DNA from 2 places in the Pseudomonas donghuensis genome. Region 1 is predicted to be linked to the other one. Evidence: riboswitches for the same ligand, from Rfam matches in the RefSeq annotation. Region 1 holds a riboswitch; the other holds the start of a gene.
What was found. Region 1 has a riboswitch for FMN ahead of BV82_RS07900 (6,7-dimethyl-8-ribityllumazine synthase). Riboswitches for the same ligand answer to the same signal wherever they lie in the genome.

Region 1 (15,502 bases):
GCCACGCCGCACGGCGAGATCGAGGCGGCCAAGGCCATGGGCATGTCGCGGGTCAAGATGTACCGCCGCATCCTCCTGCCATCGGCCCTGCGCCGGGCGCTGCCGCAGTACAGCAACGAAGTGATCATGATGCTGCAGACCACCAGCCTGGCGTCGATCGTCACCCTGATCGACATCACCGGTGCGGCGCGCACGGTCAACGCCCAGTACTACCTGCCGTTCGAGGCCTACATCACTGCCGGCGTGTTCTACCTGTGCCTGACCTTCATTCTGGTGCGCCTGTTCAAGCTGGCCGAGCGCCGCTGGCTCGGCTACCTGGCGCCGCGCAAGCACTGAGGCCTGCGCCTATTATTTCGCCCTGAGCGTTAGCTCAAGACTGACTGCTTTGTGAGAATCGACAGCATGTACAAACTCGAAGTCCAAGATCTGCATAAACGCTACGGCAGTCACGAAGTGCTCAAGGGCGTGTCCCTGGCGGCCAAGGCAGGCGACGTGATCAGCATCATCGGCTCCAGCGGTTCGGGCAAAAGTACTTTCCTGCGCTGCATCAACCTGCTTGAGCAGCCGCACGCGGGCAAGATCCTGCTCAACAACGAAGAACTCAAGCTGGTGGCCAACAAGGACGGCGCGCTCAAGGCCGCCGATCCCAAGCAGTTGCAGCGCATGCGTTCGCGCCTGTCGATGGTGTTCCAGCACTTCAACCTGTGGTCGCACATGACCGCGCTGGAAAACATCATCGAAGCGCCGGTGCACGTGCTGGGCATGTCGAAAAAAGACGCCCTGGAAAAAGCCGAGCATTACCTGGCCAAGGTGGGTGTCGCCCACCGCAAGGACGCCTATCCTGGGCATATGTCCGGTGGCGAGCAGCAGCGCGTGGCGATTGCCCGGGCGCTGGCCATGGAGCCGGAGGTGATGCTGTTTGACGAGCCGACCTCGGCGCTCGACCCGGAGCTGGTCGGTGATGTGCTCAAGGTCATGCAGTCGCTGGCCCAGGAAGGCCGGACCATGGTCGTGGTCACCCACGAAATGGGCTTTGCCCGCGAGGTGTCGAACCAGCTGGTGTTCCTGCACAAGGGCCTGGTGGAAGAGAGCGGCAACCCGCGCGAAGTGCTGGTCAACCCGCAATCGGAGCGTCTGCAACAGTTCCTTTCGGGCAGCCTGAAGTAAGATTGCCGTTTTGCACCAAAATGGGTCATGCTGCATCGTACGCGCAGCATGACCAGGCTCTAACTTCTTGACCTTTTTCAGGTTTCGGACCGCACCCCATGACCACCCAGCGAATCGGTTTTCTCATCTGGCCCAGCACCAAGGCCCTGACCCTGGCGCTGGCGGAAGAGGTGTTGCGGGTTGCCCAGAAGGTTCATCCGGAAGTGGTCTACGAGCTGTCGTTCCTGCAGGCTGAAGCACCTAGCGAAGGTGCCTGGCGCCTGCCGGGCGAGCCGTGGGCCGGCAAGCTCGAAGGTTGCCAGAAGCTGTTTTTGCTGGCTGACGAGCCGCCCCAGGCCGTGGCGTCGAGCCTGGCCAGCGCACTCAAGCAGCTGGTGCGTGCCGGTTGCGTGGTCGGCGGCCTGTCGGCGGGGGTTTACCCGTTGGCGCAGTTGGGCCTGCTCGATGGTTATCGGGCTGCGGTGCACTGGCGCTGGCAGGATGACTTCGCCGAGCGCTTCCCCAAGGTCATTGCCACCAGCCACTTGTTCGATTGGGATCGGGACCGTTTGACGGCGTGCGGCGGCATGTCGGTCATCGACCTGCTGCTGGCGGTGCTGGCTCGCGATCATGGTGCCGAGCTTGCCGGTGCGGTGTCTGAAGAGCTGGTGGTCGAGCGAATTCGCGAAGGCGGCGAGCGCCAGCGCATTCCGCTGCAAAACCGTCTCGGCTCCAGCCATCCGAAGCTGACCCAGGCCGTGCTGCTGATGGAAGCCAACATCGAAGAGCCGCTGACCACCGACGAGATCGCCCAGCATGTGTGTGTATCGCGTCGTCAACTGGAGCGGATCTTCAAGCAATACCTCAATCGCGTGCCGAGCCAGTACTACCTGGAGCTGCGCCTGAACAAGGCACGGCAGATGCTGATGCAGACCAGCAAGTCGATCATCCAGATCGGGCTGTCCTGTGGCTTCTCCTCGGGGCCGCATTTCTCCAGTGCCTATCGCAACTTCTTTGGCGCAACGCCGCGTGAAGATCGCAACCAGCGACGTAGCAGCAGCCCGTTCGAACTGTCTTCGGTGCCCGCCGAGCGCGGTTGATCGCCGCTGCTATCGCCGGCAACGCCGGCTCCCGCTGTTGTTGTGTATGCAGAGTCCCTTGTGGGAGTCGGCGTTGCCGGCGATGGCTGCGCAGCAGCCCGAATACAGTTGTGTCCCCGCATCCCTCACACCGTTTAAACTGCGCCTTTGCGATCCTATTTGTCGCATTGCCGAAAGCCTTGGTAAAACAGGGTTTGGCGCTATAAGAAGTTGTCGCTTGGCGGCAAGGTCAGGCGCCGATCTGTCCTTACAATCCCCCCATCGCTCGCCAGTTCCAGGCAGGCGTTCCTCTTCAGGAGACTCCGATGTCCGTTGAGCAAGCTCCGGTGCAACGCGCCGATTTCGACCAGGTGATGGTCCCCAACTATGCACCGGCGGCTTTCATCCCCGTCCGTGGAGCGGGTTCCCGCGTCTGGGATCAGGCGGGCCGCGAGCTGATCGATTTCGCCGGCGGCATCGCCGTTAACGTCCTTGGCCATGCCCACCCGGCGCTGGTTGGCGCCCTGACCGAGCAGGCCAACAAGCTGTGGCACGTGTCCAACGTGTTCACCAACGAGCCGGCCCTGCGCCTGGCGCACAAGCTGGTCGACGCGACCTTCGCCGACCGCGCGTTCTTCTGCAACTCCGGCGCCGAGGCCAACGAGGCCGCGTTCAAGCTGGCCCGTCGTGTTGCCCACGACCGTTTCGGCCCCGAGAAGCACGAGATCATCGCCACCGTGAACAGCTTCCACGGGCGCACCCTGTTCACCGTCAGCGTCGGCGGCCAGCCGAAGTACTCCGACGGTTTCGGGCCGAAAATCACTGGCATCAGCCACGTGCCGTACAACGATCTGGAAGCGCTGAAAGCGCAGATCTCCGACAAGACTTGCGCCGTGGTCATCGAGCCGATCCAGGGCGAGAGCGGTGTGGTGCCGGCAGACGTTGCCTACCTGCAAGGCGCCCGTGAGCTGTGCGACAAGCACAACGCGCTGCTGATCTTCGACGAAGTGCAGACCGGCGTTGGCCGTACCGGCGAGCTGTTTGCCTACATGCACTACGGCGTGACCCCGGACATCCTCTCCAGCGCCAAGAGCCTGGGCGGCGGTTTCCCGATCGGCGCGATGCTGACCACCGAAGCACTGGCCAAGCACCTGACCGTCGGCACCCACGGCACCACCTACGGCGGCAACCCACTGGCCTGTGCCGTAGCCAATGCGGTGCTGGATGTGGTCAACACCCCTGAAGTGCTGGCCGGCGTCAAGGCCAAGCACCAGAAGTTCAAGGCGCGCCTGGAGCAGATCGGTGAGAAGTACGGCCTGTTCACCCAGGTGCGTGGCGTTGGCCTGCTGATCGGTTGCGTATTGTCCGAAGCCTGGAAAGGCAAGGCCAAGGACGTCTTCAATGCTGCCGAGAAAGAAGGCCTGATGGTGCTGCAAGCCGGCCCTGACGTGGTGCGTTTTGCCCCGAGCCTAGTGGTCGAAGATGCCGATATCGACGAAGGCCTGGACCGTTTCGAGCGTGCTGCGGCAAAACTGACTCAGGGCTGATTCAAGCCTTTGGTCCTTTCATCGGCCCTGCGGGGCCGGTGAAACCGAATTCCAGAGCAGGTGCCTGCGGGCGCCTGCTGTTTTTCTCTGAGCCGGCGGATGTCGGCCTGTTTTCCCGAAAGGAGTGACACCATGCTGGTGATGCGCCCCGCGCAAATGGCTGATCTGGGCGAAGTACAGCGTCTTGCCGCAGACAGCCCCATTGGTGTCACGTCCTTGCCGGATGATGCCGGTCGCCTGAGCGACAAGATTGCCGCCTCGGAAACGTCCTTCGCTGCCGAAGTCAGCTTCAATGGCGAGGAGAGCTATTTCTTCGTCCTCGAAGACAGCAGCACCGGCAAGCTGGTCGGCTGTTCGGCCATCGTTGCCTCGGCCGGCTATTCCGAGCCGTTCTACAGCTTTCGTAACGAGACCTTCGTGCATGCGTCGCGGGAGCTGAAGATCCACAACAAGATTCACGTCCTGTCGCAGTGCCACGACCTGACCGGCAACAGCCTGCTGACCAGCTTCTACGTGCTGCCGGAACTGGTCGGCAGCGGCTGGGCCGAGCTCAACTCCCGTGGCCGCCTGCTGTTCATGGCCGCCCACCCGGAGCGCTTTGCCGAATCGGTGGTGACCGAGATCGTCGGCTACAGCGACGAACATGGCGATTCGCCGTTCTGGGACGCCATCGGGCGCAACTTTTTCGACCTCAACTACGCCGAGGCCGAGCGCCTGTGCGGTCTCAAGAGCCGGACCTTCCTGGCCGAGCTGATGCCCCATTACCCGATCTACGTGCCGCTGCTGCCGGATGCCGCGCAAGAGGCCATGGGCCAGGTACACCCGCGGGCGCAGATCACCTTCGACATCCTGATGCGCGAAGGCTTCGAGACCGATCACTACATCGACATTTTCGACGGCGGTCCGACCCTGCATGCGCGGGTTTCCGGGATCCGCTCGATTGCCCAGAGCCGGGTGATGCCGGTCAAGCTGGACGATACCGCCAGCAAGGGTGGGCGCCCGTACCTGGTCTGCAACGGCCAGTTGCAGGATTACCGTGCGGTGCTGCTGGAGCTCGATTGGGCACCTGGCAAGCCGGTCAGCCTGAGTCTTGAAGCCGCCGAAGCCCTGGGCGTCGGCGAAGGCGCCAGCGTGCGTCTGGTCGCGGTTTGATCCCTGCGGTTCGATAACCGAGCACCCAGGTCGAGTTTTGCGGCAGGCCCAAGGCCGCCGCCCGAGGAGATAGCATGATCGTTCGTCCCGTACGCAGCAGCGATTTACCCGCGCTGATCGAGCTGGCGCGCAGCACCGGCACCGGCCTGACCACCTTGCCGGCCAACGAAGAGCGCCTGGCACACCGGGTCGGCTGGGCCGAGAAGACTTTCCGTGGCGAAGCCGAGCGTGGCGATGCCGATTACCTGTTCGTGCTGGAAAACGACGAAGGCGTGGTGGTGGGGATCTCCGCCATCGCCGGTGCGGTGGGCCTGCGTGAGCCCTGGTACAACTACCGGGTCGGCCTGACCGTCAGCGCGTCCCAGGAACTGAACATCTATCGGGAAATCCCCACCCTGTTCCTGGCCAACGACCTGACCGGCAACTCCGAGCTGTGCTCGCTGTTCTTGCGTGGCGATCACCGCAGTGGTCTCAATGGCCGCCTGCTGGCCAAGGCGCGCCTGTTGTTCATCGCCGAGTTCCCGGAGCTGTTCGGCAACAAGATCATCGCCGAAATGCGCGGCATGTCCGATGAGCAGGGGCGCTCGCCGTTCTGGGAAAGCCTGGGCCGGCACTTCTTCAAGATGGAATTCAGCCAGGCCGACTACCTGACCGGCGTTGGCAACAAGGCCTTCATCGCCGAGCTGATGCCCAAGTTCCCGCTGTACACCTGCTTCCTCTCGGAAGCGGCGCGCAGTGTGATTGGCCGGGTGCATACCGACACAGAGCCTGCGTTGGCAATGCTCAAGAGCGAAGGCTTCAGCTACCAGGGCTATGTCGACATCTTCGACGCGGGCCCCGCGGTGGAGTGCGAAACGTCGAAGATCCGCGCCGTGCACGACAGCCAGGCGCTGGTACTGGCCGTTGGCACCCCGGGCGACGACGCAACCCCTTTCATCATCCACAACCGCAAGCGCGAAGACTGCCGCATCACCGCCGCACCTGCGCGCCTGGCGGCCGGCACCCTGGTGGTCGATCCACAGACCGCCAAACGCCTGCGCCTGAGCGCCGGTGACCAGGTGCGTGCCGTACCACTGTCCGCTGCCCGGGAGGCCAAATAATGACGACTCACTTTATCGCCGGTAGCTGGCAGGCAGGGCAGGGTGAAGCGCTGCAATCGCTCGATCCGGTCAGCCAACAGGTTGTCTGGCAAGGCCAGGGCGCCAATGCCGAGCAGGTCGACAGTGCGGTCAAGGCCGCACGCCAGGCCTTTGCCGGCTGGGCGCTGCAGTCGCTGGACGCGCGCATCAGCGTGCTCGAGGCCTTTGCCGCCGCGCTCAAGGCCAATGCCGACGAACTGGCACGCTGCATCGGTGAAGAAACCGGCAAGCCGCTGTGGGAAGCTGCGACCGAAGTGACCAGCATGGTCAACAAGGTGGCGATTTCGGTACAGAGCTACCGCGAGCGCACCGGTGAAAAGAGCGGCCCGCTGGCCGATGCCACCGCCGTGCTGCGGCACAAGCCCCATGGCGTGGTCGCGGTGTTCGGCCCGTACAACTTCCCCGGCCATCTGCCCAACGGTCACATCGTGCCGGCGCTGCTGGCCGGTAACACCGTGGTGTTCAAGCCGAGCGAGCTGACCCCGAAAGTCGCCGAGCTGACGGTCAAGTGCTGGATCGAGGCCGGCCTGCCGGCGGGTGTGCTCAACCTGGTCCAGGGCGCCCGCGAAACCGGCGTGGCCCTGGCCGCCAACCCGGGCATCGACGGCTTGTTCTTCACCGGCTCCAGCCGCACCGGCAACCTGCTGCACCAGCAGTTCGCCGGGCGTCCGGACAAGATCCTGGCCCTGGAGATGGGCGGCAACAACCCGCTGGTGGTCGACGAGGTCAAAGACCTGGACGCCGCGGTGTACACCATTATCCAGTCGGCGTTCATTTCCGCCGGCCAGCGCTGCACCTGTGCGCGCCGCCTGCTGGTACCGCAAGGCGCCTGGGGCGATGCGCTGCTCAAGCGGCTGGTCGAGGTGAGCAAGAACATCTCTGTCGGTGCGTTTGATCAGCAGCCGGCGCCGTTCATGGGCTCGGTGATCTCTCTGGGCGCGGCCAAGGCATTGCTCGATGCACAGGCGCAACTGCTGGGCAACGGCGGTATCGCGCTGCTGCAAATGACCCAGCCGCAGGCCACGGCGGCCTTGCTGACCCCAGGCATCATCGATGTCAGCGCGGTAGCGGATCGCCCGGACGAAGAATTCTTCGGCCCGCTGCTGCAGGTGATTCGCTACAGCGATTTCGATGCGGCGATCGCCGAGGCCAACAACACCCAGTACGGCCTGGCAGCCGGCCTGTTGTCCGATTCCCACGCGCGCTATCAGTACTTCTGGCTGCAAAGCCGTGCCGGTATCGTCAACTGGAACAAGCAGTTGACCGGCGCCGCCAGCAGCGCGCCATTCGGTGGTGTGGGGGCCAGCGGCAACCACCGCGCCAGTGCCTACTACGCGGCCGATTACTGCGCTTACCCGGTAGCCTCGCTGGAGACCGCCAGCCTGACCCTGCCCGCCACACTGACGCCAGGCGTCTCCCTATAACAAAAGGTCCACGGAGCCTTGCCGATGAAATCGTTTGAAGTGAATTTTGATGGTCTGGTCGGACCGACGCACAACTACGGCGGGCTGTCCTACGGCAACGTTGCTTCGCAAAGCAACAGCCAGCAGGCGTCCAACCCGCGGGAAGCGGCGCGTCAGGGCCTGGCGAAAATGAAGGCGTTGATGGAGATGGGCTTCCAGCAGGGTGTTTTGGCCCCGCAGGAGCGTCCGGACGTGGCCGCGTTGCGTCGCCTGGGCTTTGCCGGCACTGACGCGCAAGTGATCGAGCGGGCAGCCAAAGAGGCCATGCCGCTGCTGGTCGCCAGTTGCTCGGCATCGAGCATGTGGGTGGCCAACGCCGCCACGGTCAGCCCGAGTGCCGACACCGCTGACGGCCGCGTGCATTTCACCGCCGCCAACCTCAACTGCAAATACCACCGCAGCATCGAGCACCCGACAACCAGTCGCGTGCTCGGCGCCATGTTCGCCAATTCGCAGCACTTTGCCCACCACGCGGCGCTGCCGGCCGTGGCGCAGTTCGGTGATGAAGGCGCGGCCAACCACACGCGCTTCTGCCGCAGCTATGGCGAGGCCGGCGTCGAGTTCTTCGTCTATGGCCGCAGCGCCTTCGACACCCGTTATCCGGCGCCGCAGAAGTACCCGGCGCGCCAGACCCTCGAAGCCTCGCAAGCCGTCGCACGCCTGCACGGGCTGAGCGAGGAGGGTGTGGTCTACGCCCAGCAGAACCCGGCGGTGATCGACCAGGGCGTGTTCCATAACGATGTGATCGCGGTGGGTAACGGCGAAGTGCTGTTCTACCACGAGGACGCCTTCCTCGAGACGGAGGCGATGCTTGCCCAACTGCAGGCTAAACTGGCTAAACGGGGCGGTAACTTCAAGGCGATCTGCGTACCGCGCTCGGCTGTCACGGTAGAGGACGCAGTGCGTTCCTACCTGTTCAACAGCCAGTTGCTGTCTCGCGCCGATGGTTCGATGCTGCTGATCGTGCCGGAAGAGTGCCGCAACAACGAGCGGGTCTGGGCTTATTTGAGCGCCCTGACCAGCGCCGGCGGGCCGGTTGGCGAGGTCAAGGTCTTCGACCTCAAGCAGAGCATGCAGAACGGCGGCGGGCCGGCGTGCCTGCGCTTGCGCGTGGCATTGAATGAAACGGAACTGGCGGCGGTCAATCCAGGCGTTATCATGACCGCACCGCTGTACGACACCCTGACCCAGTGGGTCGACAAGCACTACCGCGATCGCCTGAGCGAAACCGACCTGGCCGATCCGCAGCTGTTGCTGGAATGTCGTACGGCACTGGATGAGCTGACCCAGATCCTCAAACTGGGTTCGGTCTATCCGTTCCAACTCCAACCTTGAGAGAGAATTCGACTATGTCCGACGCCCTGCAGCTGATCCTTGAAGATGACGATGGTACCCAGCTGGAAACTTCCTGCACCCGCTTTGCGGTGGTCTGGCAAGGCAAGGAGGTATGGATTCAGCAGGATGGCCGTGGTCAGCTGCTGATCGGCGTCGACGTCGAAGAAGACGACACCGAGTACGCCAACCTGCTGCTGCGCCCACTGGCCACCAACCTGGTGAGCCTGCAGCTGGAAATGGAACCGGCCGATGCCGGCGACGATGATGATCACGTCCATGGTCCTGATTGCGGCCACCATCACTAAGGAATAGCCCATGCTCGCCCTCGGCAAACTGCTTGAACTGACCCTGGCCGGTCGCGAACCGGCAGAGAAGACCCAGCTGACTGTCGACGGCGTACGTATGCGCTGGCTCGGTGAGGGCGCCCTCGAAGTGCGCCCACCCGAAGCCCGTGACAATGGCCTGGACCTGCTGTTGTCGGCAGGCATCCATGGCAACGAAACCGCACCGATCGAGTTGCTCGATCGGCTGCTGCACGACATCGCCCGTGGCGATCTCAAGCCTTGTGCCCGTATTCTCTTCCTGTTCGGTAACCCCGAGGCGATTCGCCGCGGTGAGCGTTACATCGAGCAGGACGTCAACCGCCTGTTCAATGGCCGCCACGATCAGACCAGTGGTGCCGAAGCCCTGCGTGCCTGTGAACTGGAGCGCCTGGCGGCGACTTTCTTCAGCATCCCTGGGCGCAGTCGCCTGCATTACGACCTGCACACTGCCATTCGCGGGTCGAAGATCGAGCAGTTCGCCCTCTATCCGTACAAGGACGGTCGCCAGCATTCGCGCCGCGAGCTGGCGCGCCTGGGCGCGGCCGGCATGGAGGCGGTGCTGCTGCAAAGCAAGGTCTCGATCACCTTCACCGCTTATACCTATGAGCAGCTTGAGGCCGAAGCCTTTACCCTGGAGCTGGGCAAGGCACGGCCGTTCGGGCAAAACGCTCAGGTCAACCTCGAGCGCCTGGAAACCCGCCTGAAACAGATCATTGAAGGCACTGAGCCTGAAGCGCCTGAAGCACTGGATGGTTTGCAGCTGTTCAGCGTGGCTCGCGAAATCATCAAGCACAGCGAGCACTTTCGTCTGAACCTGCCCGCGGATATCGAGAACTTCTCCGAGCTTGAGCCAGGCTACTTGCTGGCCGAGGACATCGCCGATACGCGCTGGATCGTCGAGGAGCAGGGCGCCCGCATCATCTTCCCCAACCCCAAGGTCAAGAATGGCCTTCGGGCGGGGATCCTGATCGTCCCCGCCAACCCCGAACAGCTGGGCTGATTGAGTGGGGGCAGGCTTGCCCCGCGATTGCGATCTACCTGCTGCATCGCATCGTGGGACAAGCCCGCTCCTCCAGCGGCATTCTCAGCCGGCCATCTTCTGTGGCACTTCATTGCGGCGCAGAGCGCGCAACTTCTGCAAAGTATCGGCACAGGTCTTGGCCGCCTCGGCCCCCTTGACCAGGAAATGTTCGAAGTAGAAGTTCTGGTGCTCATCGCCGGCATGGAAGTGGTGCGGGGTCAGCACCACCGAAAACACCGGTACTTCGGTTTCCAGTTGCACCTGCATCAGGCCGCTGATCACCGACTGGGCAACGAACTCGTGGCGGTACAGGCCGCCATCGACCACCAGGCCGGCGGCGACGATACCGGCGTAGCGACCGCCACGGGCCAGCAGCTTGGCGTGCAGGGGGATCTCGAAGGCGCCGCCGACTTCGAAGAAGTCGATGTCGCTGGCCTGATAGCCTTGTTTACCCATTTCCTCGACAAAGGCCTTGCGTGCCTGGTCGACAATTTCCTTGTGCCAGCAGGCCTGGATGAAGGCGATGCGCTCGTGGGAAGGGTTCTTGCTATCGATTGCGGTGGGTTGCATTGAAACGGACTCCTGTTTGTATGAGAAACAGGGCGCTGGATCGAAGGGGATTTCGCCGTGCAGGTGCACAACGACAGGCGCGGCTGCACCTATCCCGTTCTCTCTTTATCCGGACTATGACCGTCGGCCCCGGAATCACACCGGGTCTGCTGACCTTGCAGGCTGGCCTGCAAGCGCTCGCGGGCTATGCGCGTTGCGCGCAATTACCGCCGGTGGGGAATTGCACCCCGCCCTGAGAACGTTGCCGTCGATACTCGGCGGCGGGGAATTATTAGCACAGATGTCAGGTAAACGTATAGGCTGCTAACGTTTTTTCCCGGATGAATGACATTTCATCCGGGAAACCTTGCCAATTGCTGTGTGCGGCCCCAGTAATACCGTGTCACCAGATCAAAATCAGGCCCGTAGAGGCCCGGCGGGGTGGCGGTGAGCGGTTTTTCGCTGTCGTTGTCGTTGCAGGCCGTCCAATTGACGGTTTCTATAGCATAAACACACTGCACCCAAGCCGAAGGCCCGATATAATGCGGCCCTTTGCCGTCGTTTCGTCAATTTGACGCAAGCATTTGCCTTAAGGCCGCCGTTTCCGTGGAAGAACCTATGAAAAGCGCAGAAATCCGTGAAGCCTTCCTTCGCTTCTTCGAAGAGCAGGGACACACCCGAGTTGCCTCCAGCTCCTTGATTCCGGGCAACGACCCGACCCTGCTGTTCACCAACGCGGGGATGAACCAGTTCAAGGACTGCTTCCTTGGTCAGGAAAAGCGCGCCTACACCCGCGCCACCAGCAGCCAGAAGTGCGTGCGCGCCGGCGGCAAGAACAGCGACCTGGAAAACGTCGGCTACACCGCCCGTCACCACACCTTCTTCGAAATGCTGGGTAACTTCAGCTTCGGTGACTACTTCAAGCGTGACGCCATCACCTACGCCTGGACCTTCCTGACCAAGGTGCTGAACCTGCCGGAAGAGAAACTCTGGGTCACCGTCTATGCCAGCGACGATGAGGCATACGACATCTGGACCAAAGAGATCGGCGTGCCGGCCGAGCGCATGGTGCGCATTGGTGACAACAAGGGCGCGCCATACGCCTCCGATAACTTCTGGACCATGGGCGATACCGGCCCGTGCGGCCCGTGCACCGAGATCTTCTACGACCACGGCGCCGACATCTGGGGCGGCCCACCCGGCTCGCCGGAAGAAGATGGCGATCGCTACATCGAGATCTGGAACAACGTCTTCATGCAGTTCAACCGCACCGCCGATGGCGTGCTGCACCCGCTGCCAGCGCCGTCGGTGGATACCGGCATGGGCCTGGAGCGTATCAGTGCGGTCATGCAGCACGTGCACTCGAACTACGAGATCGACCTGTTCCGCAACCTGCTCAGCGCTTCGGCCGCCGCCATTGGCTGCGCCAACCAGGAGCAGTCGTCGCTCAAGGTGGTGTCCGACCACATCCGTTCCTGCAGCTTCCTGATTGCCGACGGCGTGCTGCCGTCCAACGAAGGCCGTGGCTACGTGCTGCGCCGCATCATCCGTCGCGCCTGCCGCCACGGTAACAAGCTGGGCGCCACCGGCAGCTTCTTCTACAAGATCGTTGCCGCCCTGGTGGCCGAGATGGGCGAAGCCTTCCCTGAGCTCACGCAGCAGCAGGCCAACATCGAGCGCGTGCTCAAGGCTGAAGAAGAGCAGTTCGCCAAGACCCTGGAGCAGGGCCTGAAGATCCTCGAGCAGGACCTGGCCGAGCTCAAGGGTACCGTGGTACCGGGCGACGTGGTGTTCAAACTGTACGACACCTACGGTTTCCCGATGGACCTGACCGCCGACATCGCCCGCGAACGCGAGCTGACCATCGACGAGGCAGGCTTCGAGCGCGAGATGGAAGCCCAGCGTGAGCGCGCCCGTTCCGCCAGCGCCTTCGGCCTGGACTACAACACCCTGGTCAAGGTCGATGTGGCCACCGAGTTCACCGGCTACAGCGCCACCGAAGGCAGCGCCAACATCGTTGCTCTTTATAAGGACGGTAAAGTCGTCGAACAGTTGGGCGAAGGCGAGGAGGGCGTGGTCATCCTCGACCGCACGCCGTTCTACGCCGAATCCGGCGGCCAGGTCGGTGACACCGGCTACCTGCAGGCCGGCAATGTGCGCTTTGACGTGCGCGACACCACCAAGACCGGCGGCGCCTTCCTGCACCACGGTGTGGTGGCCAGCGGCACCCTGGTCGTCGGTACTCAGGTGCAGACCCGCGTCGATGCCGATGTCCAGCACGCCACCTCGCTGAACCACTCCGCCACCCACCTGCTGCACGCGGCGCTGCGCCAGGTGCTGGGCGATCACGTACAACAGAAGGGCTCGCTGGTCGATAGCCAGCGCCTGCGCTTCGACTTCAGTCACTTCGAGGCGGTCAAGCCAGAGCAGCTCAAGGCCCTGGAAGACATCGTCAACCGCGAAGTGCGCAAGAACTCCGAGGTGCAAACCGAAGAGACCGATATCGAAACCGCCAAGCAGAAGGGCGCCATGGCGCTGTTCGGCGAGAAGTACGGCGACAGCGTGCGGGTGCTGAGCATGGGCGGCGATTTCTCCGTCGAACTGTGCGGCGGTATCCACGCCAAGCGTACCGGTGATATCGGCCTGCTCAAGATCATCAGCGAAGGTGGCGTGGCCTCCGGCGTACGCCGGATCGAAGCGGTCACCGGCGCTGCCGCACTGGCGTACCTGAACGCTGCCGAAGAGCAGCTCAAGGAAGCCGCGCAACTGGTCAAGGGCAGTCGCGACAACCTGATCGACAAGCTCTCGGCCGTGCTCGAGCGCAACCGCCAGCTGGAAAAACAGCTGGAGCAACTGCAGGCCAAGGCCGCCAGCGCTGCTGGCGACGACCTGTCCAACGCAGCCGTCGAGGTCAAGGGCGTCAAGGTCCTGGCCGCGCGTCTCGATGGCCAGGACGGCAAGGCGCTGCTGGCGCTGGTCGATCAGCTGAAGAACAAACTCGGCCGCGCAGTGATCCTGCTCGGCAGTGTCCATGAGGAAAAGGTCGTACTGGTTGCCGGTGTGACCAAGGACCTGACTGGCCAACTCAAAGCCGGTGATTTGATGAAACAAGCCGCTGCCGCGGTGGGTGGCAAGGGCGGTGGTCGTCCGGACATGGCGCAAGGTGGTGGCGTAGACACCGCAGCGCTGGACAACGCGCTGGCCCTGACCGTGCCATTCGTGGAGCAGGGCGTTTAAGGCGTACATCGGCCCGCTGTCTAGTGGCGGGCCATGGCGTCGTTTGAATGTTTATTGGGTGCCCTTCATGGGCTGAGGCGGCTTTGAAATGGCGTTGATCGTACAGAAATTTGGCGGTACCTCGGTCGGCACAGTCGAGCGAATCGAGCAGGTTGCCGACAAGGTCAAGAAGTTCCGCGAAGCCGGCGATGACCTGGTGGTTGTACTGTCGGCGATGAGCGGTGAAACCAATCGCCTGATCGACCTGGCCAAGAAGATCAGCGATCAGCCGGTTCCGCGTGAACTGGATGTGATCGTCTCCACCGGCGAGCAGGTGACCATCGCCTTGCTGGCCATGGCCCTGATCAAGCGCGGTATTCCGGCGGTGTCCTACACCGGTAACCAGGTGCGGATCCTCACCGACAGCGCGCACAACAAGGCGCGTATCCTGCAGATCGACGATCAGAAAATCCGTGGCGACCTCAAGGCCGGCCGCGTGGTGGTGGTCGCAGGTTTCCAGGGTGTCGACGAGCACGGCAACATCACCACCCTTGGTCGTGGTGGCTCCGATACCACCGGCGTGGCCCTGGCGGCAGCGCTGAAGGCTGACGAGTGCCAGATCTACACCGATGTCGATGGTGTCTACACCACCGACCCGCGCGTGGTGGCCCAGGCCCAGCGCCTGGACAAGATCACCTTTGAAGAGATGCTGGAAATGGCCAGCCTCGGTTCCAAGGTGTTGCAGATCCGCGCTGTCGAGTTCGCCGGCAAGTACAACGTCCCGCTGCGCGTGCTGCACAGCTTCCAGGAGGGTCCGGGTACCCTCATTACCATTGATGAAGAGGAATCCATGGAACAGCCGATCATTTCCGGCATCGCCTTCAATCGCGATGAAGCCAAGCTGACCATTCGTGGCGTACCGGATACCCCGGGCGTTGCTTTCAAGATCCTCGGCCCTATCAGTGCCGCGAACATCGAAGTCGACATGATCGTGCAGAACGTTTCGCACGATAACACCACCGACTTCACCTTCACCGTGCATCGCAACGACTACGACAAGGCCCACAAGGTCCTGGACAAGACTGCCGCGGAGCTCAACGCCCGCGAAGTGGTGGGTGACACCAACATCGCCAAGGTCTCGATCGTCGGCGTCGGCATGCGTTCCCACGCCGGTGTGGCCAGCCGCATGTTCGAAGCGCTGGCCAAGGAGAGCATCAACATCCAGATGATCTCCACTTCCGAGATCAAGGTCTCGGTGGTTATCGAAGAGAAGTACCTGGAGCTGGCGGTGCGCGCCCTGCACACCGCCTTCGAGCTGGACGCCCCTGCCCGACAGGGTGAGTAAGGCGACTGCCTCAGGGGCGCGGCTTGGCCGCGCCCTTCGTTTTTCTGGCTGGTGTGAGAAATCTGTGCTTTTGCTCGCGCTAGTCAATACTTAGGCGTAGGTCGGCAGCCGTCACGGGTTGTAGGCTGAAGCCCTTTTTTTTGCAGACTGTTATCCCTGAACTGAATTGCGTGAGGAGAAAGCTATG
Region 2 (15,502 bases), 2.3 Mb from region 1:
CTCCAGGCCATGTGCAGGCGCCACCACCTTAAATTCTTCCGTCACTCCCGCAAAAATCCTTCAATCCCACATTAACCAAGCCCACTTCGCGCCTTAGCCTTGAGTCACCGCCCACCGGAGATTCAACCATGCTGCTATTCCTGAAATCCCTGCTCATCGGCCTGTGCATCGCCGCGCCAGTCGGCCCGATCGGCTTGCTGTGCATTCAACGCAGCCTCACGCAGGGCTGGCGCGCCGGGTTCGCCACCGGGTTGGGCGCGGCAACGGCGGATGCTATCTATGGTTTTATCGGGGCGCTGGGGATCAGCGCGTTGATCACAACCCTAGTGGGCTGGAAACCCTGGCTGTGCATTTTCGGCGGTGCTTTTCTGGCGTATGTGGGCTATCGAATCATCACATCGGAAGCGACTTCGAGCAGGTCATCCGGGGAACCCTACAAGCCGTGGAGAGCTTACTCCACAACCTTGCTGCTGACCTTGTCCAACCCGATGACCATCCTGTCGTTCATTGCCATATTCGCCGCAATCAGCGATGGCGTCGGCGCGGGCCAAAGCAACAGTTATGCCCTTGCATTGATGGTCACAGGCATCTTCCTGGGCTCCGCCGGTTGGTGGCTGGGGTTGAGCGGATTTTCGGCCCTGTTCGCCACGAGACTTTCAAACTCGAAGCTGAAGCTGATCAACGTATTTTCCGCTTCGACCATCACCTTGCTGGGTGTCTACCAGATCATCACCGGTGTGCTGCTGCGAGGCGGCTAATTTCAGATTGCTCAAAGCCTGCAAGTTTCACTACTGTCAGGGTTCTTGCAGAGGAGATCGACATGGACCGAATCGACAGCAAAATCCTCGCCGCGGTGCAGCGCTCGGGACGGATGTCCATCACCGAACTCTCAGGCCATGCCGGCCTGTCGATTCCCGCCACCACCGAGCGCCTGCGCAAGCTCGAAGAGGCCGGGGTGATCAAGGGCTACGCTGCCCAGGTCGATCCGGTAAAACTCGGTTATGGCGTGTCAGCGGTGGTGGGCATGACCACCTTCAAGCCGGCCAAGGCCAAGTTGATTGCCTTGCTTGAGCAAATCCCCGAAGTCGTTGAATGCCTGCATGTCACCGGCAACGACTCCTACCTGATCCGGCTCTACGCAAGGTCCATGGCCGATATCGAAAGCATCATCGCCAGGATCAACCCTTACGGGGAAACCCGCACCAGCATCGTGCTTTCCGAACCCATTGAGCGGCGAAACCTGATGCCGTGAGTTGCAGTGCCAATCCTCAGCTACTGTCTACCCAGTCTGGAATTTTCTGAAATGGAGGCCTCATGAAACTGATCGGCATGCTCGATTCCCCCTATGTCCGCCGCGTTGCGGTATCACTGGAGCTGTATGGCATCCGCTTCGAACACCAGCCGTTGTCGGTATTCCGCAATTTCGCCGAGTTCGCCGCAATCAACCCGGTGGTCAAGGCGCCCAGCCTGGTCCTCGACGATGGCACGGTGTTGATGGATTCGACGCTGATTCTGGATTACTTCGAAGCTCTGGCCTCGCCGGCGAAAAAGCTCCTGGCGCAGGAACCTCAGGCCCGCGCCAGCGATTTGCAGGTGATCGGCCTGGCGCTGGCGGCCAGTGAGAAGTCGGTGCAGATCTACTACGAACACAACCTGCGCCCGCAGGAGAAACTGCATACGCCCTGGCTGGAGCGGGTGACCGGGCAGTTGCTGGCCGCGTATGCGCAGCTCGACGGGCTGCTTGCCGAACAGCCGACCAAGTGCCCCACCCTGCCCTTGAGCCAGGCGGAAATCACCACCGCAGTGGCCTGGTCGTTCACCCAGTACGTATGCGCCGAGGTGGTGGCGGCCAGTGACTATCCGCATGTACAGCGCTTGGCGCAGAAGATTGAAGGGCATCCGGCAATGCTCAAGTACCCGATCGAATAGCGCCTGGCGCCAAACCCTCGCGCAACATCTGTACGAAGGCATCCCTTGCCGGATGCCTTCCTGCCTGGGCATGCCAGTAAAAGGCGTTGCTGATGGCCTTGAGTTCGGCAAACTCATGGCCGCTCCAGCCGGCACCTTTACGGTATTGCTCGAAGATGCCCCGAGGCACCAGCGACACTCCGGCGCCCGCACTCACGCAACTGACGATGGCGCCATAGCTGGCAATGCCGACAATCGGCAGCTTTTGCCCCTGCTCAAGTAGCCAGTGCTCGAGCGCCGCACGGTACGGGCAACCTTCCGGCCACATGAAAATGGCCTTGCCCTGCAGGTCTTCGGCGCTGCGGATCGGCCCCAGGGATTCGGGGGCGATCAGCACCAGGTCTTCCTGGTACATGGGCGTGCGCTTGAGCAATGGCCGCTCGACCTCAACCGCGACTATTGCCCCATCGAGGCGATGGTTGAGCACGTCATCGAGCAGCTGCGACCAGGTGCCCGTGCTCAGCTCCAGTGATACCTGCGGGAAGCGCGCATGGTATTCGGCCAGCAAGCGCGGGAGCCGGCCACTGGCCGAGGACTCGATGGCGCCGATGCGCAAGCGTCCGCTGGGCACGGCTTGCGGGCTCAAGGCGGCCTTAGAGGCTTCGGCCAGGGCGAGCATCTGGGTGGCGTATTCGAGGAAGGTTTCGCCGGCCGGGCTGATCTTCAAGCCGCGCCCATGTCGAAAGAACAGCGCCACGCCCAGCTCCTCTTCCAGTGCCTTGATCCGCGCGGTGATGTTCGACGGTACGTAGTGCAACACCTCGGCTGCACGGGCGATGCTGCCGGTGTCGTAGACCGTCTTGAACATGCGAATCTGCATCAACTCCATACATCACCCAAAGTGAACGATCAGCTCAGTATAAGTCGATTGTGGTGAGCAAAGGCCTTTTTGATACTAAAGCTCCCTGCCTCTGGAGCGCCTTTCAATGCCACGCACCCAATCCCTGAAAATCGTCCTGGCGACTCTGCTCGTGGTGTTGTGCTGGGCGTACTCACCCGCCGGTATTCATATCGCCCTGCAAGGTTACGACCCAGGTCATCTGGCCCTGGCGCGGTTTATCGTGGCCTCGGTATTCATGGCGAGTGTCGCAGTGTGGCGCGGGATCAGCCTGCCACGGCTCAAGGACCTGCCGCTGTTAATGCTGCTTGGGCTGTTCGCGGTGTTTTTGCACCATGTGGCGCTCAACTTTGGCCAGCGCGGAATCAGTGCCGGGGCGTCCAGTGTGCTGGCGCAGTCCACGCCCTTGTTCAGCCTGCTGATTGCCTGTTTTGTCCTGCGCCAGAAGGTCAGCGCCTGGCACTGGGGATGCCTGGTGCTGGGTATGCTCGGAGCAGCGATGGTCGTTGCAGATGATCACGGAGTAGGAGCGCTCGACGCCCATGGCCTGTTGGTGCTGTTGGCCGCGCTGTCGTGGAGTATCTACTTCACCCTGCAGAAACTTCACGGTCATCGTTACGACGGCCTGACCATGGTCTGCTACACCCTCTGGGCCGGCACGGCGTTGTTGCTGGTGTACCTGCCAGGCCTTGGCGCTGCAGTGACTGCGGCGCCGCCCCAGGCAAACCTGGCGGTACTGCTGCTCGGCGTATTTCCCAGTGCCCTGGCGTACCTCGGCTGGGCTTATGTACTGAGCCATTCGGACGTCAGTCGGGCGTCCATGGCGCTGTACCTGATACCACCCTGCGCACTATTGATTGCCGCGGTTTTGCTCGGCGAACAACCTTCACTGCTGGTGGTCCTCGGGGCACTGGTGGTATTGAGCAGCGTGCTGGCCTTGAACCTGACGCCGGGTTTGTCCAGCCCTAGGCCGGCTCGGCAAATTTCACCTTGAAGTAATCCAGCAGGGTTTGCCCACGGCGAAAGGCCTTGCGCACCTCGTCACTTTCTTTGACCAGCGCCTCACTGGGCACCGCCTGCTGATCCACCGGCAATGGCCGGGACCACTCCCGCACCACTTTGGGAAACGTTGCTCTGGGGCGATTGTTGACCCAGTTGGAGAGATGGCACGGCAAGGTCCAGCCACCGAACGCCTGGACGAACAGAAAGCCAAACACATACTGCAGCCACGGAAAGTTGTCGCGATAGCCAATGCGGGCCATATGGAAAAACGCCACCGTGCCCTCTTCAAATTCTTCCGGCGGCGGTTCAGGCAAGGCTGCCGGGCCCTCTTCCATGTAGGCGCGAATCGCCTCCCATTCGGCCACTGCACCGCGCAGGCTGCCACAGGCCACGGTCAGCCACAGGACGTTCCCGTTGTCGGCGTCACGCAGGCCGATCATCAGTTTGAACTCGGGCATCACCGCGTATTCGGTGACCAATTGCCCGGCCGAAACACAGGCGATGACCTCTTCCCAGGGCACATACTGGGGTGCGGCGCCCTTCTTCGGCACCATCGCCACTTCACGTCGCTGGCGATTGAAGCGGATCGGTGGCTGGACGCTGAGCTGGCGCACGGCCAGGCAAAATATGACGACGTACATCAACGCCAGCAGCCCGATAAAACCCCAGATGGGCGGCGATGCGAGAAAGTCGTAGACCCCCTCCCAGAACGGCTCAAGCCTACGCCGCACCCAAGCTCCGAGAAACGCCGTCATCACCACGCAGCTCACCACCCCCATGACGGCGGCAATACCGCAGCGGGCCATGAACTCGAAGTTGCCCCGACCAATGCCGAAGTCCAGGTAGACCTCATTGGCATCACGATGCAAATGCCGGTAGCTATAGGCCTCTACCCCGGTGGGCAAGGGTTTCGGCGACAGGTAGACGATCTGAGTGCCGGAGACTTGCTCGAAGTCTCCGGCATGGGGCAGACGCTGGTATTTGCTGTCAGGCATGAAAACGTTCCGAGTCCTTTCGACAGGGAAGACACGCCAGGCGCGCTTCCTATGAATAACGCCGCACAGTATCGCGCAAATAGTCATCCAGCAGTTGCGTATCACCACGCAGCCTTGGCAAGGTCGGCGAGGTTTCGGCACGCCGCAACTCGCTGTCGATAAACGAGTGCAACAGCATCCGCCGCGGCCCATAGTCGGCTTCGACGGCCTGGCGCTTGATGCGCAACAACTCATCGATCTCGGCGAGCATTTGCGGCTCGCTCAGGGTGCCTGCCAGCAGATCGGCAAAAGCTGTCGGCGGCATGCCCAGGCCCAGGTCGATCCAGCGCACCGCCAACAGCGAACGCAGTACGTAGAGGTACTTCTTGAAGCGCACCTGCGCGCCCTGAAGGAAGTCGCGGTGGTTCTTTTTCGCCATCGACAGGTAGTGGTGCCGCGCCGCCCGGGCACTGTAGAAATTCAGTGCCAGCGCCTGGAGCGACTCCACTGCACCCGGTTCAGCGCGGTACACCAGCGGCGAGCCGAGCCATTCGAGCAGGGTCGGGTTGGAGTTGCGCAGCAGCTTCAAGGTCTTGCGCAGCTCCCAACCGCTGATGTCCAGCTCGTCGGTCAGCGGCCGCTCGATGACGTCGCGCGGCTCGTCGACGCGCAGGTACCAGTCCTGGCGCGGGACGTAGATGAAGCGCACATCGAAGTCGCTGTCGGTAGAGGCAAAGCCCCAGGCGCGGCTGCCGGATTCGCAGGCATAGAGCACAGTAACGTCGTGCTCGCGCTCGACCCGGCGCAACTCGTCAAGCACCCACTCGCGCATGGCCCCGGGCAATGGGTGACGGTCTTCCTTGTTCATGTTCGTGTCCTTGCAGTCGGGCGCCTCAAGGCGCCCTCTCTAACCTTTGACGCACACCACCTGACGCAGGGTGTGCACCACTTCCACCAGCTCGCGCTGGGCTTGCATCACCGCGTCGATGTCCTTGTAGGCCATGGGGATCTCGTCGATCACGTCCTTGTCCTTGCGGCATTCGACATGGGCGGTGGCGCGTTGCTGATCCTCGACGGTGAACGCCTGCTTGGCCCGGGTGCGGCTCATCACCCGCCCGGCGCCGTGGCTGCAGGAGCAGAACGATTCCTCGTTGCCCAGGCCGCGAACGATGAAACTCTTCGCCCCCATGGACCCGGGAATGATCCCCAGCTCGCCCTTCTGCGCCGACACCGCACCCTTGCGGGTGATCAGCACGTCGTGGCCAAAATGCCGCTCGCGCTGCACATAGTTGTGGTGGCAGTTGACCGCTTCGAGGTTGGCCTCGAAGGGCTTGCCGATCACCTTGCGCGTGGCGGCGATCACCGCGTGCATCATCAACGCGCGGTTCTGCCGGGCGAAATCCTGGGCCCACTCCACCGCTTCGACGTAGTCGGCAAAGTGCCGGCTGCCCTCTTCGAAATAGGCCAGGTTACGGTCCGGCAGGTTGGCGATGTGTTGGCGCATGTCGGCCTGGGCCAGTTCGATGAACAGGTTGCCGATGGCGTTGCCGACCCCGCGCGAACCGCTGTGCAACATCAACCAGACGCAGTTGGCCTCATCCAGGCAGACCTCGATGAAATGGTTGCCGCCGCCGAGGGTGCCCAGGTGCTGGCGGTTGTTGGTCTTCTCCAGCTTCGGGTACTTATCGGTGATCGCCTTGAAGCGCGCGGCCAGGTCGTGCCAGGCGTGGTCGGCGAGCGCCGGCACGCTGCCCCAGGCGCCCTGGTCGCGACGGCCAAAGGTCTTGCCATGGGGCACCGCTTTCTCGATTGCAGTGCGCAGGCCATGCAAGTTGTCCGGCAGGTCGCTGGCGGTCAGCGAGGTGCGCGCAGCGATCATGCCGCAGCCGATATCGACGCCGACCGCCGCCGGGATGATCGCGCCCAGGGTCGGAATCACGCTGCCGATGGTCGAGCCCTTGCCCAGGTGCACATCGGGCATCACCGCCAGGTGCTTGAAGATGAACGGCATCTTCGCGGTGTTCAGCAGTTGCTCACGGGCGCCCTCATCCACCGGGACGCCGTCGGTCCAGAGCTTGATCGGCTTGCCGCCGGCCACTTCGAGAATGTTCATTGTCGTACTTCCACTTTAATCTGTTGCTGCCGGGCCGCTGGGGCCCGGCAAATTTCATCCGGCCTTGATGCTGACCAGTCCATTCAACACCTGATCCAGGCCGCCGAACACCGAAATCCGGTCGATGCGCTCCGCCACCCGCTCCAGGGTTTCCAGCTCCTTCAGGCGCAGGGCCGTCGGGTTATCTTCCATGACCTTGGCGGTATTGAGCAGCGAACGGGTCGCCGAGGTCTCTTCACGGCGGCGGATGACGTTGGCTTGCGCCGCTTTCTCCGCCTCCACCACCTGCGCCAGCAAGGTTTTCATCTCGCCCGGGAGGATGATGTCGCGTACCCCCAGGCCGCTGACTTCGATGCCGCTGCCAATGAGCTTGTCCTGCAGGTACTGGCTGACCGAATCGTCGATCAACTGCTTGTTTTCCAGCAGCTCGTCGAGGGTACGAGTACCCACCGCCGCCCGCAGGCCGAACTGCACCTCGCGGTAAAGATGCTCCAGCGGCTTGCTCAACTGCGCGAACGCACCGAGCACATCGCTGTAGCGCCAGTTGGCCGCAAGATTCAGGCGCAGGCTGACCTTGTCGCGGGTGAGGATCTCCTGCCCGCTGATTTCCATGGCCTGGATACGCATATCGACCAACTCGACACTGACCTGGCGGTTGAAGCGCCAGAAGCCGTACTGCCCGGCTCCCAGCAACTCTTCCACCACGCCATCGACCTTGAGCACACCGACGTGGAACGCCGGCACCGCCGACAGCAACACCGCCTCCAGCCCGGCCAGGCTGCGGCCGCGCAATTTGGGCTGGTTAAGCTGGGCCACCAGGCTGGTATCCAGGCGATAGGTCTGGCTCAGGTCGATGCGCTGCAGGGTCTGCGCGCTCTGGCCTTTCCAGTACAGCTGGCGACTGCCCGGGGCCAGCAACTCGACCAGGGCGCCGTCTTCAAAACGCAGGCCGGCTTCGTTTTCCGCCAGGTCCATGCGTTCGAAATACTGCTCGACCAGAGCCGGCTCGCTTTGACGCAGGTAGCCGGCCAGGCGATGTTCGAACAGTGAAGTATTGAGGCTGAAGGTCTCGACCGTCAGCCGGTTGTGCAGGTCGAAACGCTTGTGCACGCCAGGTTCGAGAATCGACACAAAGTCGCCTTCGCAGAACAGCAGGCCGCGTTCGTTCTTTTTCACGATAAAGCGTTTCAACAGTTTCATCTTGGTCATCCTGTGCAATTAATCCTTGGTGCCGGTGTTGCCAAAGAGCCGAGCGTTGCGGGCGTGGCCCGGAGGAGCCAGTTGCCGGGACATCCTGTCCACTGACCGCGTCCTGCGGTCCGGCAACTGCCTTGCTCCGGGCCCGGCCGGCAAGCCGGGCAAATCGGCGGTGGGCGTTGTGCGCTCCTTGCGCACCTTGCAGCCTTCCCTGGCTACGCCCCACCGGCGGGTACAACATTCGAGATACCTTGGAGGGTATGTAAGGTTCGAGTCAGGCCTCGAGACCAGCGTCTCCGTGAGGAGCCACGCTATCGACTGCTCGTTGCGGCGGCGGCATGCACGACACCTACACCTGGGGTGGGCTCGTGCACCGGCGGGGACATAAACCCCGTCCCGTTGGCCAGCTTGGCGATGCGGTCGAGGGAGATATTGCGAGGGGCGTGCCAGGTTTCAAAATCAGAATCAAAAATATTTTTATCTTATTGATTTATAAGGAATTTATTTTTTAGGCCGTAAATTTTAGGCTCCTCCGCCCCCACATAAATCAATTTATTTATATATGATGAGATACGTATTTATCTTTTGAGCTAAACAGACATGGGCAAACGCAGCGTCGCCATCGGCTTTCTCGGCACCACCCTTGATCGCAACGGCAAGGGCGCGGCGCGCTGGCAGCGCTGGCGACCGACCATCAGCCTGTGCCAGCAAGCGCACACGCCTATCGATCGCCTGGAACTGATCCACGGCACCAGCGCCCGCGATCTGGGCCTGGCCGAGCGCATACGTGACGACATCCAGAGCATCTCGCCACACACCGAGGTGCGCCTGCAGCCCATGGTCCTGCGCAATCCCTGGGACTTCGAGGAGGTCTATAGCGCGCTGCACGACTTTGCCAGCGCCTACCCTTTCGATACCGAGCATGAGGACTACCTGGTCCACATCACCACCGGCACCCACGTGGCGCAGATCTGCTGGTTCCTGCTTACCGAAGCACGCTACCTGCCGGCGCGACTGATCCAGACCTCGCCAGCCCGCGGCAAGGAGGACACCGCCGACCCGGCCGGCACCAGCACGCTGATTGACCTCGACCTGTCGCGCTACGATCACATCGCCTCACGCTTCCAACGCGAGCAGGCCGACAGCCTGAACTTTCTCAAGGCCGGTATCGCCACCCGCAACGCCGCCTTCAACCGCTCCATCGAGCAGATCGAACGAGTGGCCCTGCGCTCGCGGGCACCGATGCTGCTGGTCGGCCCTACCGGCGCCGGTAAATCCTTCCTGGCCCGGCGCATCTATGAACTCAAGCGCGGCCGCCACCAACTGGAGGGCCGCTTTGTTGAAGTGAACTGCGCCACCTTGCGCGGCGACGGCGCCATGTCGGCGCTGTTCGGCCACAGTAAAGGCGCCTTCACCGGCGCCCAGAATGCCCGCGACGGTTTGCTGCGCGCCGCCGATGGCGGCATGTTGTTCCTCGATGAAATCGGCGAGCTGGGCGCCGACGAGCAGGCCATGCTGCTCAAGGCCATCGAAGAAAAGCGCTTCTTCCCGCTGGGTTCGGACCGCGAAGTGGAAAGCGACTTCCAACTGATCGCCGGTACCCACCGCGACCTGCGCAGCCGGGTGGCCGAAGGGCTGTTTCGTGAAGACCTGTACGCCCGCATCAACCTCTGGACCTTCGAGCTGCCGGGCCTGGCCGGGCGCCGCGAAGACATCGAGCCAAACATCGATTTCGAACTGCAGCGCCATGCCCGCGAGCAGAACCGCCAGGTGCGCTTCAACCTTGAAGCCAAGCGCCGCTACCTGGCCTTTGCCAACTCGCCACAAGCCCGCTGGGCCGGCAACTTCCGCGAGCTGTCGGCCTCGATCACGCGCATGGCGACCCTGGCCGACAGCGGGCGCATCGACGAAGCGCTGGTGCTGGAGGAGATCGGGCGCCTGCAACGCGCCTGGGGCCTGGAGCAGGGAGCGAATCCGCTCGATGCATTGCTCGGCGACAAGGCGCTGGACCAGTTCGACCGCCTGCAACTGCACGCCGTGCTTAATGTATGCCGCAACGCCCGCACCCTGTCCGAGGCCGGGCGCCAGCTGTTCGATGTGTCGCGCCTGGAGAAAGACAAACCCAACGATGCCGACCGCTTGCGCAAGTACCTGGCGCGCTTTGGCCTGGACTGGAATCAACTCAAGGACTGACCAGGGTGCTAGAATTCGCGCCCTCTTCGGCCGCACCTGGCCGAGCACTACCGGAAAAGGACTCTCGGCCATGTCATTGCTGACAGCTACCCGCCTGCACCTCTGCTCCTTCGGCCTGCTGGCCGGCCTCAGCCTCGCTGCCACCACCGCCTACGCCGACGAAGCCACCGACCAGGCCCTGCACAAGGGCCGCTGGCAAGGCATGGCCGCCATGGCCAACCTGTACCTCAACGACGCCACCCCGGCCGAGTTCATGGACGCCGGCGACAAGGAAAAGAGCGAGCACGACAACTATGCCGGCGCCCTGGCCTTCTACCTGACTGCCGCCCGCCTGGACCCGAAGAATGCCTTCGCCGCCTACCAGGCCGCTGCCGCGCTGTCGTCCATGGACAGCCCGGAACTGGCCGCGCAGTACCTCGACGAAGCCCGCGAGCGCGGTTTCTGGCAAGCCGTGATCCTCAAGGAAGACGACGAGCTGGAGCCAATGAAAAATGACCCGGCCTACCAGAAGCTGCTGCAGACCGCCGAGAAAAACTACCCGACCCAGGCCAAGGACGCCGGCCTCGCTGCGTTCAGCATCCCTGAAGGCAAGGCGCCGGCCGGCGGCTGGCCGGTGGTGGTATGGCTGGCAGGCTTCGGCACCGAAGGCGTCAATGGCACCAACATGCGTGCTGACCTGGTCGGCGACAAGGCGGTGCTGGTGGCATTGAATGGCACCCTCAAGCGTGATGCTCACCAGTTCATGTGGCAGCAGCATTCGGTTGAGCCGACCGAACAGGCGGTAGCCGCAGCCCTGAAGAAACTGGAAAAAGACACCCGCATCGACCGCTCGAAAGTCGCCCTGATCGGCTTCTCCCAAGGTGCCGAACACGCGGCGCACCTGATCGCCCAGTACCCGCAGAACTACAGCGGCGCAGTACTGTTGTCGCCAGGCGGCTTCAAGATCCCGTTCACCGTGCAGAAGGCCAAGGACAAGCGCCTGGTCGTGGTCCACGGTGCCCAGGAGCATGAAAGCAACCTGCAACTGACCGCTACCACCGAGAAAGCCTTCGCCAGCAACAACAAGGTGCAGAGCCATGAACACCCTGAAGGCCACACCTTCCAGGATGACTGGCGCAAGGTCTACCCAGGCTACCTGGATTACGCCCTGGGCCTGTGAGGTCCGAATTAGACCTAGGTCGTAAGGCTGGGACTTGCAAACCTGATGGCACTCTGATGTATGCTTGGCCGGTCTTCAGGGCGGGGTGCAAGTCCCCACCGGCGGTAAATCGAAAGATGAGCCCGCGAGCGCCTCGGCCTTTGGCCGAGGGTCAGCAGATCTGGTGAGACTCCAGAGCCGACGGTCATAGTCCGGATGAAAGAAGGCGTCAGGTCAGGGCCAAAATGCGCCCTGGCGCACGCATTTTGTTCGCCCTGAAACGTTCATCGATCACTTACGAGGAGCGTTTCATGTCCCCTTTGCACCGCAAGCAATTCCCTAACGTCGCTGCTGCTGTCGCCGCCTACCAGGCCGGTAAACCCGTGCTGTTGCTGGATGACGACGACCGCGAGGACGAGGCAGATATCATTGCCGCCGCCGAAAACATCAGCCTGGAAACCATGGCCATGATGATCCGCGATTGCAGCGGTATCGTCTGCCTGTGCCTGGATGAAACCACCGTTGACGAGCTGTCGCTGGCACCGATGGTACCGAACAACCGCGCGCGCCATGGCACCGGTTTCACCGTGACCATCGAAGCGGCTGAAGGTGTATCCACCGGCGTCTCGGCCCAGGACCGCATCACCACCATCCAGGCCGCACTGGACTCGACCAGCGCAGACATGCGCATTGTCAGCCCTGGCCATGTGTTCCCCCTGCGCTCGCGCGATGGCGGCGTACTCACCCGCCGCGGCCACACCGAAGGCTCGGTAGACCTCGCACGCCTGGCGGGCTTGCGCCCGGCAGCGGTGCTCTGTGAACTGATGAACCCCGACGGCAGCATGGCCCGTGGCGAGCAGGTGGCGGTGTACGCCAAGCAATACTCGCTGCCGGTTCTGACCATTGACGAGCTGGCGCGCTACCGCCAGGCAGCGCTGACCCCGGCACTGGAAAGCGCCTGAAAAATTTGTGTTCGAGAAAATTTACAGCCTTGCAGACAGCTACTAAGGTGAATGCAGAGGTGTGAATTGCGGCTGATTCAAGGCAGCCGTATCGTGCTGAGCGGGTGCAGTGACATGCACCCGGATCTGCCTCTATTGAAGAGGCGGGAAGACGACTTCATGGGGCCCCGCAAGCCAACCCGAGGTTGTCCCCGCCTCTATTTTTTTCTGCCTTACTTCAAGCCCAGCTGCGTGCGCAAAAAGTCATGCAGGCCTGCAGCGCTTTTCTTGTAGCCGTCCGCAGTCAGGTGCACCAAATCCCCCCGGGCCAGGCCCGAAGCCTGCCAGCCGGCAATTGAGCACTGCCCTCCCATGTACGCTTGCCAGTCCCAGAACAGGGCATTGGCCTGCTTGGCCGCCTGACGCTGGATACGGATCACCTGGGCCAGTTGCTGCGGTTGGCGCGCGGCGCAGCTGCGTGCCTTGCGCTGCTTGATCGAGTCCGGCGGACCAACCAGCAGCACCACTGCCCGCGGCAGGTCCTGGCGCAGGCGCTTGAGGGTATTGCGCAGTTGCGTCTGGTACAGGGCGAGGTCAAGGGTGTCATCGAAGGCTTCGTTGGTGCCGTAGGCAAGAATCACCAGGTCCGGGCGCAGGGTCTTGAGGTTGTCCTGCCAGCCAGCCTGCCACTTGTCTTGCACCTCAAGGCGCGCGCCATTGATGCCCAGCGCCGAATAGATCACCCCGGCATTCTTCTGGCCCTGGATATACCAGCCACCCAGCAGCGTGCCGGGCCGGCTGTTGAGGGTCAGGTCCAGCGGCAGGCCAAGGTTGCCGACCTGCGGGCCGAAACGCCATTGCCCGCCGGTTGCCGCCAGCATGCGCTGGTTGCGCCCGCGGCCGTCGCGCAGCACCAGGGTGCTGCTCTCCCGTGCCTGGTACAGGGCCTGGACTCGATAGCGCTGCGCAGTGGGCTCACGAGCCTCGATACGCACGCTGGGGTTGGCCGCCATCGGCACCGACAAGTACCCCCCGAGCGGGAACTGGGTACTCTGCTGATTACGTGCCGACACCAGCTCCCACTGACGCTTGGCAGTTTTCAGAATGACCTGCTCATAGCGGGTGCCCGACACGGGCGTGGCGGCGATCAGGCCGATACCACCGTCGCCATAACGCGCTTGCAACAAGCGACGCATCTCGCCGCTGAACAGGTCTGCGGCGGTGTGCGAGTCGCCAAACTGGATGATATTGATTGGCGCGCGATTGGCGTTCTTGAACTTGCCCGCCAGCACCGCCAGGTTGCCATCGACGCGGTGGGTCGGGGCCTTGGCCGCCGAGGTGGCGGGCCTGGCCGTGGTATTGACCGCCGCCACCGGGCTACAGCCCGGCAGCGCACAGATCAGCAGGGCCAGCCCCAGAATGTTGTGCAGTCGACGCATCAGTGTCCCGTTACAGTGAGGCCGGGAAAGGCGATCATCGAGAGAATTCGTTCCGAGATCAGCTTCTGTCCGGTGGTGGTGAAATGAATGCCGTCATCGACCCGGGTCTTGATCCGCTTGCCCTGGCTGTTCTGCAAGGTATAGGAGAAGCTGTCGTCGTTGTAACCGAGCACCGGGTTGGCCGAGACGTAATGCTGTTGATACAGGCCAGTCTGCTGCTCATAGAGCCCGCTCAGGTAAGCCATGGCAGTAGACAGCTTGGGCTTTTGCATGTTCGGCGGGCCGACCCAGATCACCTGCACATTGTGCGCGCGGGCCTGGTCGAGGATCGAATCGATACGCTGGCGGTAGGTGACTTCCCACTCCGGCGATTTGAAACGCAAAAACGGCTTGCCCTTGCCCTGGGGCATGTCCCAGGGGTCGTTGGGGCCGAGGAAGATTACCATCAGGCGAATGTTCGGCTCGCTTTCCAGGGTCTTGGCCACGGTCTGCGGCCAGTTGAAGAACCCAGGATAGGCCAGGCCAGTGCTTTGCCGGCTGAGATTGACGCTCTTGATCTGGTAGCGCTTGCGCAGGCTGTTGGCCAGGTGCGGAGCAACGCCCTGCATCAGCGAATCGCCAACCAGGAATACTTCATCGCCGGCCGCCAGGGACACCACGGTACCCGCTTGCAAGGGCGCCTGGGCGACCTGCGCTGCAGGTGCAGGTGCAGGTGCAGGTGCAACAGCAGGTGCCGCGACCTTGACCGCAGCCGGCTTGCTGACGGGGGCGGGGACGGCAACCGGCGGCTTGTCCAGGTGCACCGCAACCACCTGAACCGGCGCGGGCAGCTCGACGGTGTCGCTGGCCTCAACCTTGGCCACCAGCACCGGCTCGCTACGTTTCTCCAGGCTGTCGATGAAGCTGTCGCGGGCATCGCCCAGGGCATGGGTCAGGTTGCCACCCAGGCGCCAGGCCGGGCTCTGCCCGAGCACCGGCAATTCGCAGCTCTGGTGATACTTCTGCTGGCAATACAGGCTGATCGAATCCTGGTTCAGCCAGAACAGCAACAGGGTGGTGATGACAATGGCGTACAGGGCCTTGGCCGCGCCAGTTTGCGCGGCCAGCAAACGACCGGCATTAGAAGCTTGCATAGATGAACCCCGGCACGCCCGATTGCGAAGCAAAAATGACCAAGGAAATGAACAACCCCAGCGGTATCGGATACAGCTGCCAGGGCAAGCGCGTGGTGGTTGCGAAAAACTGGCGCAGCAGCGCCAGCAACTGCGGGTAGACAGCGACATACAGCACGCTCACCAGCAACAGCAGGCCGGTGCTGGAGAACAGCCCCTGAAGGCTCAGCCCGCCGATACCGGCGAGCATCTCCATGGCTTCATCGAGGCTCGCGCTGCGAAAGAAGATCCAGGCGAAGGCCACATAGTGGAAGGTCAGCAAGCGCGCCGCCAACCCCGCGCCCGGCCAGCGCATCGGCTGCGGCAAGATGTAGGTCGAGGCCTTGTACAGCGCCAGGCCGATACCGTGCAGCGCGCCCCAGATAATGAAATTGATGCTCGCCCCGTGCCACAGGCCGGAAATCAGCATCGCCAGCAGCATGTTCAGGTTGCCGCGCCACACGCCCTGGCGGTTACCACCCAGGGGGATGTAGACATAGTCGCGAATGAACAGCGACAGGCTGATATGCCAGCGCCCCCAGAACTCC

Region 2: linked by a shared signal. The riboswitch ahead of ribB (3,4-dihydroxy-2-butanone-4-phosphate synthase) and the one ahead of BV82_RS07900 (6,7-dimethyl-8-ribityllumazine synthase) in region 1 are both predicted to bind FMN.

What each region holds. Positions count from the first base shown of each region.
Region 1 covers NZ_CP071706.1:1,709,269-1,724,770, forward strand. The annotation lists gene BV82_RS07850 (ABC transporter permease) at 1-336, shown strand, start outside; gene BV82_RS07855 (ABC transporter ATP-binding protein) at 403-1,167, shown strand; gene argR (transcriptional regulator ArgR) at 1,266-2,246, shown strand; gene BV82_RS07865 (aspartate aminotransferase family protein) at 2,552-3,772, shown strand; gene aruF (arginine/ornithine succinyltransferase subunit alpha) at 3,905-4,924, shown strand; gene astA (arginine N-succinyltransferase) at 4,999-6,024, shown strand; gene astD (succinylglutamate-semialdehyde dehydrogenase) at 6,021-7,487, shown strand; gene astB (N-succinylarginine dihydrolase) at 7,512-8,861, shown strand; gene BV82_RS07890 (topoisomerase II) at 8,876-9,166, shown strand; gene astE (succinylglutamate desuccinylase) at 9,177-10,184, shown strand; gene BV82_RS07900 (6,7-dimethyl-8-ribityllumazine synthase) at 10,269-10,775, opposite strand; FMN riboswitch at 10,868-11,019, opposite strand; gene alaS (alanine--tRNA ligase) at 11,373-13,991, shown strand; gene BV82_RS07910 (aspartate kinase) at 14,080-15,315, shown strand; gene csrA (carbon storage regulator CsrA) at 15,500-15,502, shown strand, end outside.
Region 2 covers NZ_CP071706.1:5,108,490-5,123,991, forward strand. The annotation lists gene BV82_RS23730 (LysE family translocator) at 129-758, shown strand; gene BV82_RS23735 (Lrp/AsnC family transcriptional regulator) at 821-1,252, shown strand; gene BV82_RS23740 (glutathione S-transferase family protein) at 1,315-1,929, shown strand; gene BV82_RS23745 (LysR family transcriptional regulator) at 1,910-2,797, opposite strand; gene BV82_RS23750 (DMT family transporter) at 2,895-3,800, shown strand; gene BV82_RS26480 (DUF6708 domain-containing protein) at 3,772-4,803, opposite strand; gene BV82_RS23760 (nucleotidyltransferase domain-containing protein) at 4,853-5,650, opposite strand; gene BV82_RS23765 (RtcB family protein) at 5,690-6,895, opposite strand; gene BV82_RS23770 (slipin family protein) at 6,950-8,095, opposite strand; gene rtcR (RNA repair transcriptional activator RtcR) at 8,693-10,285, shown strand; gene BV82_RS23780 (alpha/beta hydrolase) at 10,356-11,444, shown strand; FMN riboswitch at 11,512-11,655, shown strand; gene ribB (3,4-dihydroxy-2-butanone-4-phosphate synthase) at 11,735-12,385, shown strand; gene BV82_RS23790 (SGNH/GDSL hydrolase family protein) at 12,598-13,803, opposite strand; gene BV82_RS23795 (SGNH/GDSL hydrolase family protein) at 13,803-14,936, opposite strand; gene BV82_RS23800 (MBOAT family O-acyltransferase) at 14,923-15,502, opposite strand, start outside.